Linked DNA regions of Gemmatimonas sp.. The protein of the gene in region 3 interacts with the protein of the main gene of each other region in a pairwise test. Links are inferred from orthologs where the notes say so. Each region holds a gene or a part of one and is shown on either strand. Other genes may lie near its edges.

What was found.
Region 1: the proteins of RMP10_RS05220 (region 3) and ftsA interact in binary tests that used the Escherichia coli proteins (3 or more experiments, as listed by UniProt). The link is inferred for Gemmatimonas sp. from one-to-one orthologs.
Region 2: the proteins of RMP10_RS05220 (region 3) and ftsZ interact in binary tests that used the Escherichia coli proteins (3 or more experiments, as listed by UniProt). The link is inferred for Gemmatimonas sp. from one-to-one orthologs.

The regions. Positions count from the first base shown.
Region 1 is NZ_JANPLK010000014.1:89,128-92,883, forward strand. The notes cover bases 757-3,756. They hold ftsA (cell division protein FtsA), read right to left. Parts: upstream 2,884-3,756; coding sequence 1,630-2,883; downstream 757-1,629. Other genes in these bases: RMP10_RS04535 (M14 family zinc carboxypeptidase), read right to left, coding at 757-1,510; RMP10_RS04545 (FtsQ-type POTRA domain-containing protein), read right to left, coding at 2,880-3,644; murC (UDP-N-acetylmuramate--L-alanine ligase), read right to left, coding at 3,644-3,756. Also shown: more of RMP10_RS04535, read right to left, coding at 1-756. UniProt on the Escherichia coli protein: Essential cell division protein that assists in the assembly of the Z ring. May serve as the principal membrane anchor for the Z ring.
Region 2 is NZ_JANPLK010000014.1:84,322-87,892, reverse strand. What follows is about bases 1-2,815. They hold ftsZ (cell division protein FtsZ), read left to right. Parts: upstream 1-687; coding sequence 688-1,944; downstream 1,945-2,815. Other genes in these bases: RMP10_RS04525 (M23 family metallopeptidase), read left to right, coding at 2,091-2,815; RMP10_RS04535 (M14 family zinc carboxypeptidase), read left to right, coding at 1-237. In the rest of the region: more of RMP10_RS04525, read left to right, coding at 2,816-3,236; RMP10_RS04520 (hypothetical protein), read left to right, coding at 3,308-3,571. UniProt on the Escherichia coli protein: Essential cell division protein that forms a contractile ring structure (Z ring) at the future cell division site. The regulation of the ring assembly controls the timing and the location of cell division.
Region 3 is NZ_JANPLK010000017.1:3,620-9,934, reverse strand. What follows is about bases 1,684-4,635. They hold RMP10_RS05220 (rod shape-determining protein), read right to left. Parts: upstream 3,703-4,635; coding sequence 2,665-3,702; downstream 1,684-2,664. Other genes in these bases: ald (alanine dehydrogenase), read right to left, coding at 3,902-4,635; mreC (rod shape-determining protein MreC), read right to left, coding at 1,684-2,657. Outside these bases: mrdA (penicillin-binding protein 2), read right to left, coding at 1-969; rod shape-determining protein MreD, read right to left, coding at 974-1,486; more of mreC, read right to left, coding at 1,512-1,683; more of ald, read right to left, coding at 4,636-5,017; RMP10_RS05210 (pitrilysin family protein), read right to left, coding at 5,046-6,315; RMP10_RS05205 (polyribonucleotide nucleotidyltransferase), read right to left, coding at 6,310-6,315. UniProt on the Escherichia coli protein: Forms membrane-associated dynamic filaments that are essential for cell shape determination. Acts by regulating cell wall synthesis and cell elongation, and thus cell shape.

The DNA of each region.
Region 1 (3,756 bases), on a different replicon or contig from region 3:
TGATGTAGAAGTTCTCGAGCACGGTGGCCGGGAACATCGACGCCAGCTGGAGCGCCGACAACACGCCGGTCTGCATGTAGTTCGTGTTCGAGCGCCGCGTGAACGTGGCGATATCGTTGAAGCCGATCGGATTGCCGCGATACCACTCACGATCCTGTGCGCCACCACGACCGGTCGGTACCGCGCCGCCGCGACCGCCACCAAGTCCGCCACCTGCAGCGGGCGCGGCAGACGCCGTGCCGTTGCGCGCGTTGGCCATCGCCGTGCTGTCGAGGTCACGACCCGACTGCGTCTCGTACATCTTCATGAGACCGTTGTGGTTGTACGCCACCGATCCGAGATAGCCGGGCGACCAGCCGTCCATGAAGGCGTGGGTGTACACGCCCGGCATGCCCCACTTCGTCATCTGCGCCATCTCCCAGTTGCCGAACCACGGCAACTCGGCGAACAGGATCGGATCGAGATTCGGATTCTGCGGCGGGCCACCGGTGTACGTGTACAACAACGGCTGCGCTTCATGCAGATCGTGCATGATCGGCGGATACGCCGTGAAGTACCAATCGATGATCGCGCGCATCTGCACCAGCTTGATGTTGATGTCGCGATTGTTGTCGTGGTACACGTACTTGCCCCAGTACGGCACGCCCGCGCCGCCGCCAAAGCCACCACCACCACCCGGTGCCGGCACGGCGGCGGGCACCCGACGCGTGGTATCGCCGGCGACCACTGCGGTCGCGGGCGGAGCCGGCACCACGGCGGGAGTGATCGCCGGCGCCGGAATGGCTGCCGCCATGTCGAGACCGCGGAAGAACCAGTCGACGTTGCGATCGCGGCCGTCGGCATCGGCCGCCGGCGTCATCGATACGTACAGCTGTTCACGGATCTGGCTGATCAACGGCGATGTTTCGGTCACCAGCCTATACGCCAGTTCCATCAGCATTTCCGACGGACCGGTTTCGCCGCTGTGCAGGCCGCCCATGAAGTGGTAGTGCGGCTTCGTATCGGTCAGCACCGCCTTCACCTGGGCCTCGGTCATGCCGCGCGGGTCGGCGATCTTCGCGAGGTTTTTCCGGTTCTGGTCGAGGCGCTGCATATTCGCCTCCGACGAGATCCAGACCACGACGAGCTCACGACCTTCGTCGGAGCGACCGATGGTTTCGATCTTCACCCGCGGCGACGCTGCAGCGAGCGCGCGGTAATACTTCAGCTGATCGGCGTAGTACGTGAGCTTGCGCGGCGCGCCGATGTGGTAGCCGAGCACATCGCGCGGGGTCGGGATGCCCGCCACCAGTGGCAGGTGATCCACCAGCGGGCTGCCGTGCTTCGGATTGGCGAGCCACTCCTGGTAGCTCTGCGTGAACGTCGGATCCTGCTTCTGATTGGGATCGCGCGTTTCGGTCGTGAGCTGCTGGGCAGCCAGTGACGCGAAGGGCGCAAATCCGAGCAGAAGCGCGTGGCGCGTAAGCACCTGGCGCACGGCTCGGAAACGGGAGAGACCGACGTCGATCACGAAAGCTCCGACAGTAAGGAGTAAGAAGTACGGAGTAGGGAGTAGCGTTAAGCGACTACGGGGTACCGAGACACCCGTCTCCGTACCCCGTACCTCTTACTCTCTACTTCGCTGTTCCGTTAGAACCAATCCTGCAACCACGTCTTCACGCGCGTCGCCAGCTTGTCGACGCCGGCGCCGGTGAGCGACGGTCGGCGCGCGATCACACCGCCCAGCGCCACGCGATGCGCGCCGTAGAGCGCGAGACCGACGGCCGTCGCGAAACGTGGCTCGGCGATCTGCTCCACGAGTCCACCGACCTTGTCGCCGGGTACACCCACGCGCACACCGAGCCCGAACACATCGGCGGCGAGCTCGCTCACGCCTTCGAGCGCTGCACCACCGCCGGTGAGCACGATGCCGGCATTCAAGCGGCCGGCAAAGCCTGCGGTTTGCACCTCGCGCTGCACCCTGTCGAAGATCTCGTCCATGCGCTGATGAATGATGTGCGTCATCAGTTCGCGCGAGATGTGCCGTTCCGCGTGCGACGCCGACGCCGGCATGGCGATCACCTGTTCGGCGTCGACCATGGGCTCGTACGCGCAGCCGTAAGCTTCCTTGAGCTGTTCGGCATCGTTGTTCGTGATGCCGAGTCCCTGCACCAGATCACTCGTGACGGCGTTGCCGCCAAACGGGATCGTGCCGAGATGTCGGATCTTCCCCTCGTGAAACACGGCGAGATCGGTCGTGCCGGCACCGAGCTCGAGCAGGATGACGCCGAGCTCTTTCTCTTCTTCGGTGAGCACGGCCAACGCACTGGCCAGCGGCTCGAGCACGAGTTCGCGCGTTTTGTATCCGGCGCGTTCGATGCTCTTGCGTAGGTTCATGGCGGGCGAGCTGCCGATCGTAACGAGGTACATCTCCGTTTCGAGGCGCGTGCCGATCATGCCGACGGGATCGCGGATCCCGTCGGTTTTGTCGACGCGGTACTCCTGCGGGATCGCGTGCAGCAGTTCGCGGTCCTGCGGAATCGCCATCGCGCGCGCGACTTCATTCACGCGATCGACATCGGTGCGCATGATCTCGTTGCCACTGATCGCCACCACGCCCGTGGAACACATCGCACGCACGTGCTCGCCGGCGATGCCGACGTACAGCGATTCGGGGGACACGCCGGCCACGCGGCTGGCTTCTTCCACCGCCTTCCGAATGGAGTGCGTGGCCTCTTCGATGTCGGAGACGACACCGCGGCGCAGGCCCATCGTGCGGGTGTTCCCCACTCCCAGCACGCGCAACGTCGGCGTGCGCGGCAGATCGCCGTGCACCGCCGCGACGATGGCGGTGGTGTGCGCGGTGCCGATATCGAGGGCGGCGACAATGGGTTCGGAATTCATGGCTGTCTGGCGATCACCTGGTCACGAAAGCGGAGGTCGAGCTCCACCGCACGCAGATGATTCCGCGCGAGGTCCGCTTCCACAGGTAATATGTCCTTGAAGCGCGCTACGGTCACGTCGGACGTGGTTCGTACCGTGACGCCGCCCAATTTGAAGCGCATTTCCTCCTTTCCGGCCCGCTCGCCGTGCGAAACACGGGCATAGAGTCGCGGTGCGTCCTTGCGCAGACCGTCCAACAGGTGCAGGAGCGAACTGTCGGCGGAGGCGGCCACGGGCACGTCCAGCGGATAGCGCGCGGGGTCGATCGGCAGGGGGCGCCCGGTCGCATCGGCCGGCTCGAGTCGTCCCTTGCGCGGCACGTAGGCCACCGGCTCGCGTTCCACGACGCGGATGAGGAGGGTACCCGGCAGTTGCCGTTCGACGACCACCGACGCCACCATGGAATGTGCCCCGAGGCGCTCGACCAGCGGCTCCAGTGGCTGCCACACCGACTGCAGCGTGTCCACGTTGAGCCGCGCGACCAGCTCCGTCGGACGGGCGTAACGTACGCCTTCGAACACCACGCGACGGGCGTGGAAGTAGTCGAGCCGCGCGAGCGCGAGGGGGCCCCACCACGGCGCGCCCACCCCGACACCGACCGCCAGCACAAAGCCAACACCGCGAACCCAGCGCAGCCACGTGGGCCGCGCCGCCTTCGGTGTCGTCGTCGGCGACGCCTTCCTGGCCGACGGCGTGGTGGGATCGAACGCCGCGGTGGCCATCAGCCGCGCAGCGCCTCGAGCAGTTCGGGGCCCGTCTTGGTGATATCGCCGGCGCCCATGGTCACGACCACGTCCCCCTCTCGAACCACGGCCCGCAACGCGGCCACCGCTT
Region 2 (3,571 bases), on a different replicon or contig from region 3:
GTGCTCTCGGGTCTCATGACGGGCGCCGACTCCCTGAAGTCGCGGCCGTTCGCCGTGGACGTGCCGGGCGCCGTGAAGGGCAACGGTCGTGTGATCATGTTCGCCAACAACCCGATCTACCGGTGGCAGAACCACGGCGAGTTCAACATGGTGTTCAATAGCATCATCAACTGGAACGACGCCGGTGGTGCGGCGGACGCCAAGCCGTCGGCGGCAACGGCACCGGCGGGCCGATAAGGTCGCGCATTTGACGCAGACCCGCTGAACTGATCAGACGGAGGCGAAGAGAAAAAGAGAAAAAGAGACCGGGCCGCCCAATCCAGTCGCCTCCTTTTCTCTTTTTCTCCTTTGCTCTGTGTGATCAGTTCAATGGCCCCATTCGCGAATGTCACAAGCCGTTCCATGCGGCGAATATGTGGATAAAATCGGGCCTGTTTCACGCCGCCCAAAGTCGTGACGAATCCGTCCAACTTCAACGGATTTCACGGGTTGCGCTGCACTCTCGAATGTGTATTCTAGGGAAGCTTTCGCATCATGCGGCATGATCTTCCACATTCCCGAGAGTCCGTGCGCGGACCGCCAACGTTGGCGGAGCTCGCTGCAGAGGATTCGTGGCGACCCAGCCTGCTGCCGGGTTGCTGTGCGAACCACCCTGAGCCCGCAAAGCCCCGTATGGAGCTCCCCCGCATGACCTTCGAGTTCGAAGAGAGCGCTTCCCAGAACGCCCGCATGAAAGTCGTGGGCGTGGGCGGCGGTGGCGGTAATGCCGTCAACCGCATGATCGAGGAACACCTCGAGGGCGTCGAGTTCATTTCGGTGAACACCGACGCGCAGGCGCTCATGAATTCCAAGGCCGACGTCAAGATTCAGATCGGCAAGAAGCTCACGCGTGGACTCGGTGCTGGCGCTCGCCCGGAGATCGGGCGGCAGGCGATCGATGAAAACCGAGAAGACACCAAGCGCGTGCTTGGCAACGCGGATCTCGTGTTCGTCACCTGTGGTATGGGTGGCGGGACGGGCACGGGCGCGGCTCCCGTGATCTGCGAGCTGGCGCGTGAAGCGGGCGCGCTCACCGTCGGCATCGTCACGCGGCCGTTCCTGTTCGAAGGACGCAAGCGGATGCGCCAGGCGGAAGAAGGCATCGCCGAGATGCGCAAGCACGTGGACACGATGATTATCGTGCCCAACGAGCGACTGCTCGCGGTGGTCGGCAAGGGCATCCCGTTCCATGAGGCGCTCAAGAAGGCCGACGAAGTATTGCTGCACGCCACGCAGGGCATTTCGCTGCTCATCAGCGAAACCGGCCTCGTGAACGTCGACTTCGCCGACGTGCGCACCGTCATGCAGAACGGCGGCTCGGCGCTCATGGGCACGGGCATCGGCCGCGGCGAGAACCGCGCCATGGAAGCCGCCCAGCAGGCTATCGCCTCGCCGTTGCTCGACAACGTCTCGATCTCCGGCGCCACCGGCGTGCTCGTCAACATCACGGGCGGCGAAGACCTTACCCTCGGCGAAGTCACGCAGATCAACGACATCGTGCACGACGCGGTCGGGGACAACGCCGAGATCATCTTCGGCGCCGTGCATGAGCCCGCCATGATGAACGAGATCCGCGTTACGGTCATTGCGACCGGATTCGACCGGCAGATGCAGGGAGGCGCCGGCAACGGAGTCGTCCGTAATGTGCCGCTCGGCACAACGAGCCCTTCCGCTGCCAATCCGCCCGCTGCATCTTTTCCTCCTGCAGCGGCGGCCAAGTCCCCTGCGGTGCTGCCGTTCCCTACGAGGGACCGGCCCGCTTCGAGACCTGTGGCCGCCCCCGCTCGTCCTGCTTGGGAAGGCGCGCCGCCACGGCCGTCTCGCGTTCCTCCGATCTCCCCGTCGCCAAGCACTGAGCTAGACGACATGGAAATCCCGACGTTCATACGGAGACAGATGGATTGACCAGCGCTCGCGCACGGCTCCTGATGGCTACCCTTTGTGCCGGTATCGGAGCCACCGCAATTGCGTTGGGACGTCCTGTCCCCGAACGCCCCGCAGCGACAGTGCTCGCTGCGGGGTCTCGTGTTTCTGTCGCGTCCAAGTGGCGCGTGCGCGTCGACACCGTCAAGCGGGGGGAGCCGCTCGTGGCCGTGCTGGAACGCGCAGGCGTCCCGCGCGACGAAGCCGCCCGTGTGTTGCGCGAGTCGCAGGCAATCGACGCCCGGAAGATCCGCGCCGGCACCACGATCACCTCTACGGTCAGCGCGGATTCCGGCGCCTCCGAGGTCGTGCTGCAGCTGGCCATCGATCGCTTGGTGCGCTTCACACGCTCCGCCACGGGCGGTTCGCGGTCCGGATGGCTGGAGAAAGAAGAGACGCTGCCTTGGACCACCGACACGGTCGTCGTTGGCGGCGTGGTCTCGTCCACGCTGACGGGAGCCATTGCACAGGGTGCCGATGCGTTTCCGGCCAATGTGCGCAATGAAGTCGCCTACGCGCTGGCCGACATTCTTGAATACCGCGTCGACCTGAGCCGCGATCTGCGCGAAGGCGATACGATCAAAGTGCTCATGGAGCGCCAGCGCGCGCCGAATGGGGCTGTCCGACCCGGCGACGTCATCGCCGCCCGGCTCACCGTCGATGGCCGTCGCGTGGAAACCATGCGATTCGCGCAGGGCAGCAAGAGCGCGTATTTCGATGGAGAAGGCAAGTCGATGCGAGCCGCGTTTCTGCGGGCACCGCTCGCTTTCCGGCGCATCTCGAGCGTGTTCGGCCTGCGTCGCCATCCGATCCTCGGCACCGTGCGCGCGCACCAAGGGATGGACTATGCCGCCGCCCGCGGCACCCCCGTCCGCGCGCTGGGCGATGGCGTCGTGATCTTTGCCGGCTGGAAGGGCGGGTATGGTCGCGTGCTCGAGATTCGGCATCGCAACGGCTTCGTCACGCGCTATGGCCATCTGAATGCGTTCGCCCCTGGCATCCGTCGTGGCACCACGGTCTCGATCTCGCGTACGGTCGCGTTCGTGGGCACCACGGGGCTGTCCACCGCACCTCACCTGCATTTTGAAGTGCTCGTGAACGGTAAGCACCGCGATCCGAGGGTCGCCCTGCGCAACGTGACCGGTGAGCCGCTCGCCTCAGGACAGCGTGCGAGCTTCGACGATCTCAGGGCACGGCTCTTCGCCCGTCTCGATGGCCCCCGCGCCGCGAGCACGGCGGCGGCGCCGGTGATCACGCGCGTCGCCGGCGACTGAACTGATCGGCATCGTTCCGCGTAAAGGGCAAAGAGGCTTCGGCTTCTTTGCCCTTTGCCCTTTCTCCCATCGTGCCGATCAATGACGTTACTGTCGTGATTCGCTGGATACTTGCCCTCGCACTCGGCGTTGCCGCGGCCTGGCTCGCCTACGGGCGTGTCGGAACGCTTGCGCGCTCCCGTGCGATCATGCTTGGCGCCTTGCGCGCCCTCGCCGTGACGCTCGTCGCGGCCATTCTGTTCGGCGCCCCCTCGGCGCCACCCCGCCCGGCAACGCCCCTGGTGGCGATCGACGTCTCTGCCTCCTCGCGTCGCGCGGTCGGTGACGAGAACTCC
Region 3 (6,315 bases):
TTTCCACGTCGACGCCGGCGCGTACGTTCCCGAGAGCGCGCGGTTCACGAGCGGCCGGTGCGGATCTACCCGAAGGCTTTCGTAGAAGCTGCTCGACACGCCACCGATGAACTTGTTGATGTCGTAGCTCGGCGCGCTGTACAGCGAGAGTACACCGCCTGTTTTGGGATCGAGAGCCACCACCGCGCCACGCAGCGAATCACCGAAGTATTCGTGCGCGAATCGTTGAAGATCGAGATCAATGTTCGTGCGCAATGCCGGCGGTGCTTCCGGCTGTTCCTCCGGCCGAACGCCGGCATCGCGCACCACACGATTGCGCGCATCGACTTCCACAAACCGGCGACCTTCTTTGCCACGCAACTGCGCCTCGTACTGCAACTCGAGGCCTGTCTTTCCAACCTGCTGTCCGGCCTTGTAGCTCTCGTATCTCGGTTTCGAGAGATCGTCTTCCGCGATCTCACCGGTGTAGCCGATCAGCGCCGCCATCGCGGCGCCGTCCGGATAGTACCGCTTGGGCGAGCTCTGAATGATGAGCCCCGGAAACTCGACACGACGTTCCTCGAGCACCGACACGACTTGAAACGACGCATCGTTGAAAATCACGGCCGGCCGCGTGCGGGCGCGACGGAATCGTCGCACCGCTAGTTCCTGCTGCGCGGAGTCGATCTGAATCACCTTCGAGAGCGTGGTGAGCGCCGACCGCAGCGAATCTTCCGTCGGACTCAGTATCGACACCGAGTATCCCGGCAGATTCTCCGCGATCACCTCACCGTGCCGATCGTAGATCGTACCGCGGGCGCCGGGCAATGGCACCTCGCGCAACCGGTTGTTCTCCGACTGCAACACGTACTCCGCGTTCTGCAGCACTTGCGCGCGGAAGAACGCGCCGCCGAGTGCCACGAACGAGGCGAACAGCAGCACACGCGCAAGTCGCGCGCGACGAAGGATCGCATTCGGATGGTAGCTCACAACATCACGTGGTGTGCGGTCGATACAGCGGACGAAACACCGTGAGCAACAACACCGCCAGGAGCGCGGTCAGCGCGGCCGACAGCGGCGACCACAACAACAACGTCACGACGAGCGATGCGCCGGACGCCCCGCCCGTAAGCAACGTCATCGCGATGTCGAACAGCCACTTGCCGGCGAAGACGAACAGTCCCGTGAGCGCCACGTGGTCGGCGAAGAACACCGCCTTGAGCCACGACGCGCCGAACGCCACGAGGGTCAGTACGAGCGCCGACGCGCCGAATGATCCCGGTGCCAGCGCGTCAACCGCGAGACCGGTCAGGAACCCCGTGAGCGCAGCCAACCCCGGGCGCATGCGCACGGCCGAGAACAGAATGGCGATAATGATGAAATCGACGTTCGCGCGACCGTTGAACAGCGGGCGCACGGCAAAATGCGCCGTCAGCAGAATCGCGAAACCCAGCCAGGCGCGAATCGCGCTGCCTATTCCCGGCGTCTGTTGCTGCGGGCGACTCATGCGCAGTTCCATGTCGCCAGCCCCATCACCGACCCGCCGGTGGAGGGCCAGCGCGGGGTGCCGGAGGCGGCGCCACCACACGGGGCTTTGTAGTGTCTGGTCGCGCGCGCGCTCGAGCAAGGCTGTCTGCGCGCACGCGCATGCGCAGACTGTCCGCGCGCACGCTGTCCGCCACCGTGCCCCGAGTGCTCGCCACAAATGCCAGCGTCGAATCAGTGAGCGTATCGGCGGCCGCGTCGAGCGCGGCACGTCGCGCCGCCAGCTCGTCGAGCGCCGCCGCTCTGGCCAGCGAGTCACCAGCAGCCGCCACCGCGCGCGCCGCACTGTCGGCCGCGTTCACGGTGGTCCACACGCCGTTCACGCCGCGTTGTGCCCGCGACGACAAGAGCACGAGTACCGGACCGATCGCTTCCGGCAGCACCGACGGCTTCACGAGATACGTGCGCGCCCACTTTTCGGGCGTGGAGAGCTCGCCGAGCACCGTGCCCACGGGAATGCCGCGCGGATACGTCGCACCCAACCCCGAACTCACGATCAACGTGCCCGGTTCGAGCTTCGCGCGAAACGGCACACCACGCATCTCGAGCAACCAGCGCTCGGCGCCGGCGCCGAGATGCGGCTGCACGATACCGAATGCACCTTCGTCCACGCTCATCGCGCTCACGCGAAAGTCGGGATGCGCCCACGTGATCGCGAAGCTCGTGGCGCGATCCACACTCTGCACCATGCCGACGAGTCCATCCGCCGTCACGACGGGAAGGAACGGCTGCACACCGGCATCGGATCCGGTGGCCAGCGCGATGGTGAATTCATCGCCAGCGCCGCGCGGCGGCAGCAACTCGGCCGGCACGAATCCATCCTGCAAGCGCGCCGAGAGGCCGAGCAACTTGCGCAGCGTCAGGTTCTCATCGGCCACGGCCTGTACCTGCAACGCCTGCGTGGCCACCTGTCCGCGCGTGACCAACACGTCGTTGCGCGCGACGATCGCCGCCCGTACCGATGACGCACGCCCTTCTAGCGCAACGAGCGGCGACAGCACCGTCGTGCGCAGCGTAGCGGCGAATCCTTCACGCGTGCGACGCGGAAGGATCAGCGCCAAGACAGCCAACACGACACACACCAGCGCGAAGCCGGTGTCGAGTCGCCCATCGGATCGGACGCTTCGGGCCACCGCGCGATCAGGTCGTGAGGACGGACCAGTACTTCTCCTCGTCATCGAGGATCTTGCCAGTACCGCGTACCACACACGTCAGCGGATCTTCGTCGACGTGAATCGGCAAGCCCGTTTCCTGACTGAGCAGCACATCGAGCCCGCGAATCAGCGCACCGCCACCGGTCATCACGATACCGCGATCGACGATGTCCGACGCGAGTTCGGGCGGCGTGATCTCCAGCGCGCGACGCACGGCGTCGACGATTTGTTGAATCGGTTCCTGAATCGCTTCGCGAATTTCGCTCGAGTGTACACGCACCGTTTTCGGAATACCCGACACCAGGTCGCGACCCTTCACTTCCATCTCGCGTTCGTCACCGACGGGATACGCCGAACCAATCTGAATCTTGATCTGCTCGGCGGTAGGCTCGCCGATCAGCAGGTTGTAATTCTTGCGCATGAACTGCACGATGCTGATATCGAGCTCGTCACCACCGGTGCGAATCGACGTGTCGCTCACGATGCCGGACAGCGCGATCACGGCGATTTCCGTCGTGCCCCCGCCGATGTCGATCACCATGTTGCCGGTCGGTGATTCTACGGGCAGTCCAACACCGATGGCCGCAGCCATCGGTTCCGTAACCATGAAAACTTCCTTCGCGCCCGCACCCAGCGCCGAGTCGCGCACCGCGCGCTTCTCCACTTCGGTAATGCCGGACGGCACACAGACGATCACGCGTGGCTTCACCTTGAACACGTGCTTGTCGATCACGAGCGTGAGGAAATAGCGCAGCATCTTCTCGGTCACGTCGAAGTCGGCGATGACGCCGTCCTTCATCGGCCGGACGGCCATGATGCCGTCGGGCGTGCGACCAAGCATGCGCTTCGCTTCCAGACCGACGCCCTTGAGCTTCTTCGTCTCGCGATCGAGCGCGACGACGGAGGGCTCGTTCAGCACGATCCCCTCGCCCTTCACGTAAATCAGGGTGTTGGCGGTGCCGAGATCGACTGCGATGGCATTCGCCGGGAAGAACGAGTTGGACTTATTAAAGGGCCAGAACATCCAGGTATGTGCTCGACGGCGCGGAGCGCCGGGAAAGGGCATGCTGCGGCAGCAGTGATCGGTAAGGTACGTGTCGGCCAGAGCAGTTACAAGCTGTTGCGGCAGCGTGACCTAGCACACGTTACGCGATCCGGGATGGAAACGACGAGAGGCCACCGGACGCTGGTCCCGGTGGCCTCTGCTGGTCCGACGGGCCGCCTCAGGCGACGAACGTCGCCGGGTCCGTGAACTCCATGCCAAAGGCATCGGACACACCCTGATACGTGAGCTTGCCGTCGGTCATGTTGAGCCCCTTGAGGAGGGCACCATTCTCGCGGAGCGCCTTCTTCCAGCCCTTGTTGGCGAGCAACAGCGTGTAGGGGAGCGTGGCATTCGTCAGGGCCAGCGTCGACGTGCGCGGCACCGCGCCCGGCATGTTCGCTACCCCGTAGTGAATGATTCCATCCACCGTGTAGGTCGGGTTCTCGTGCGTGGTCGGGTGGATGGTCTCGACACAGCCGCCCTGGTCGACAGCCACGTCGACAATGACCGCGCCTGGACGCATGCGAGCCAGATCCTCGCGACGCACGAGCTTGGGCGCCTTCGCTCCGGGAATCAACACGCCACCGATGACCAGATCACAGGTGCTGATCTGCTCGAGAATATTGTGACGGTTGGAGTGCACCAGCTGCACGTTGGCCGGCATCACGTCCGAGAGGTAACGGAGACGTTCGAGCGACAAGTCGAGTACCACGACCTTGGCACCGAGCCCGGCCGCCATCTTGGCCGCATTCACACCCACGATGCCGCCGCCCAGAATCACGACTTTGGCCGGCGCCACGCCCGGAACGCCACCCAACAGCACGCCACGCCCTCCGTACAGCTTCTCCAGGTACTTCGCTCCTTCCTGCACCGCCATTCGACCGGCCACTTCCGACATCGGGATCAGCAGCGGCAGATCCCGGTTCGGCAGTTCGACCGTCTCATACGCGATGCAGGTCGCACCGCTGGCCAAATGCGCGTTGGTAAGCTTTTCGTCGGCCGCGAAGTGGAAGTACGTGAACAGGGTCAGATCGCGACGAAGGAAACCCCACTCCTGCTCGATCGGCTCCTTCACCTTCAGCAGCAGTTCCGCATTGCCCCACGCCGTCGCAGCGTCGGGAACGATCTCGGCGCCAACGGCGCGATAGGTGTCGTCGTCGAAGCCGCTGCCGATGCCGGCGCCCGATTCGATGAATACCTGATGGCCAGACGCCGTCAGCGCTTCAACGCCGGCCGGGACGAGAGCCACCCGATTTTCGTTGGTCTTGATCTCTTTGGGTACACCGATGCGCATAGTCGCGATTTCCGGTAAAGGTGAGGCGTCAGCGAACGGCCTTGGGGCCGAGGCTGACGAGAATCTGTCGATCGGGATCGAAGAACTCGCGCGCGACGTCACGCACCAGTTCCAGGTCGATGGCATCGACGAGCGCCTTCAGCTCGTCGATGCTGCGGTACGGTTCTCCGTATAACGCGGTAAGCGCCGCCCGATACATGCGCGACGACACGCCCTCCATGGACATTACGAGCTGTCCGCGCAGTTGACGCTTGCCGGCCGCGAGATCATCCTCAGACAGACCGTTCACGGCGACGTCGCGCAGCACATCACGGACGGCATCCAGCGCTTCCTGCGCCGTCTCCGGCGCGCTGGCGAGGTACACACCGTGCGCGCCGGTGTCGGCGTACGAGCTGCTGAACGTTTGCACACTGTAGGCGAGCCCCAATTCTTCGCGCACCTTTTGAAAGAGGCGCGAGCTCATGCCGCCGCCGATGAGCATATCGAGCAGCGCGAACGCGTACCGACGGTGGTCACCAAAGGCGATGCCCTGCCCACCAAGCACGATGTGCGTCTGCGCAATATCCTTGCGCGACACATGCTCGGCGTGAGGGCCGGCTGCCTCGACTGGATCGAGCGGAAACGGCGTCATGTCACCGCGTTCCCGTGTGCTCCACCCCGTGCCCTGCAGTACCTCGAGGAGTTGGTCGTGCTCCACGCGGCCCGACGCCGCGACCACGAGACGGCCGGGATGGTACGCACGCTCGTGCAGATCGTGCAGATCGGCCACCGACAGCGCCTTCACCGTGGCACGGGTCCCGAGAATCGGGAAGCCATGCGGGTGATCACCCCAGACCGCACGATTGTGCACGTCGAAGATGATGTCGTCCGGCGTGTCGTCGACCATGCTGATCTCCTCGAGAATCACCTTACGCTCGAGGGCCAGATCGGCCTGACGCAACAACGGCTCGAAGATCAGCTCCCCGATGACCGAAGCGGCCTCCGGAAGATGTTCATCGAGCACGCGGGCCTGATACGACGTGTGTTCACGCTCGGTGTACGCATCGAGCGAACCACCCAAGGTTTCGAGCGCGAGTGCGATCTGCTGGGCACTGCGCGTGCGCGTGCCCTTGAACACCATGTGTTCGAGCAGATGCGATACGCCCATCTGTTCGGGACGTTCATGCAGCGTTGCGGCGCGGACCCATGCCCCGAAAGCAACCGACCGCGCTCCCGGAACGGATTCCGAGAGCACGGTCAGTCCATTGGGCAGATCCGTGCGGTGCAACGTGGGCGCCTGCGCGCCCGACGTATTAGCG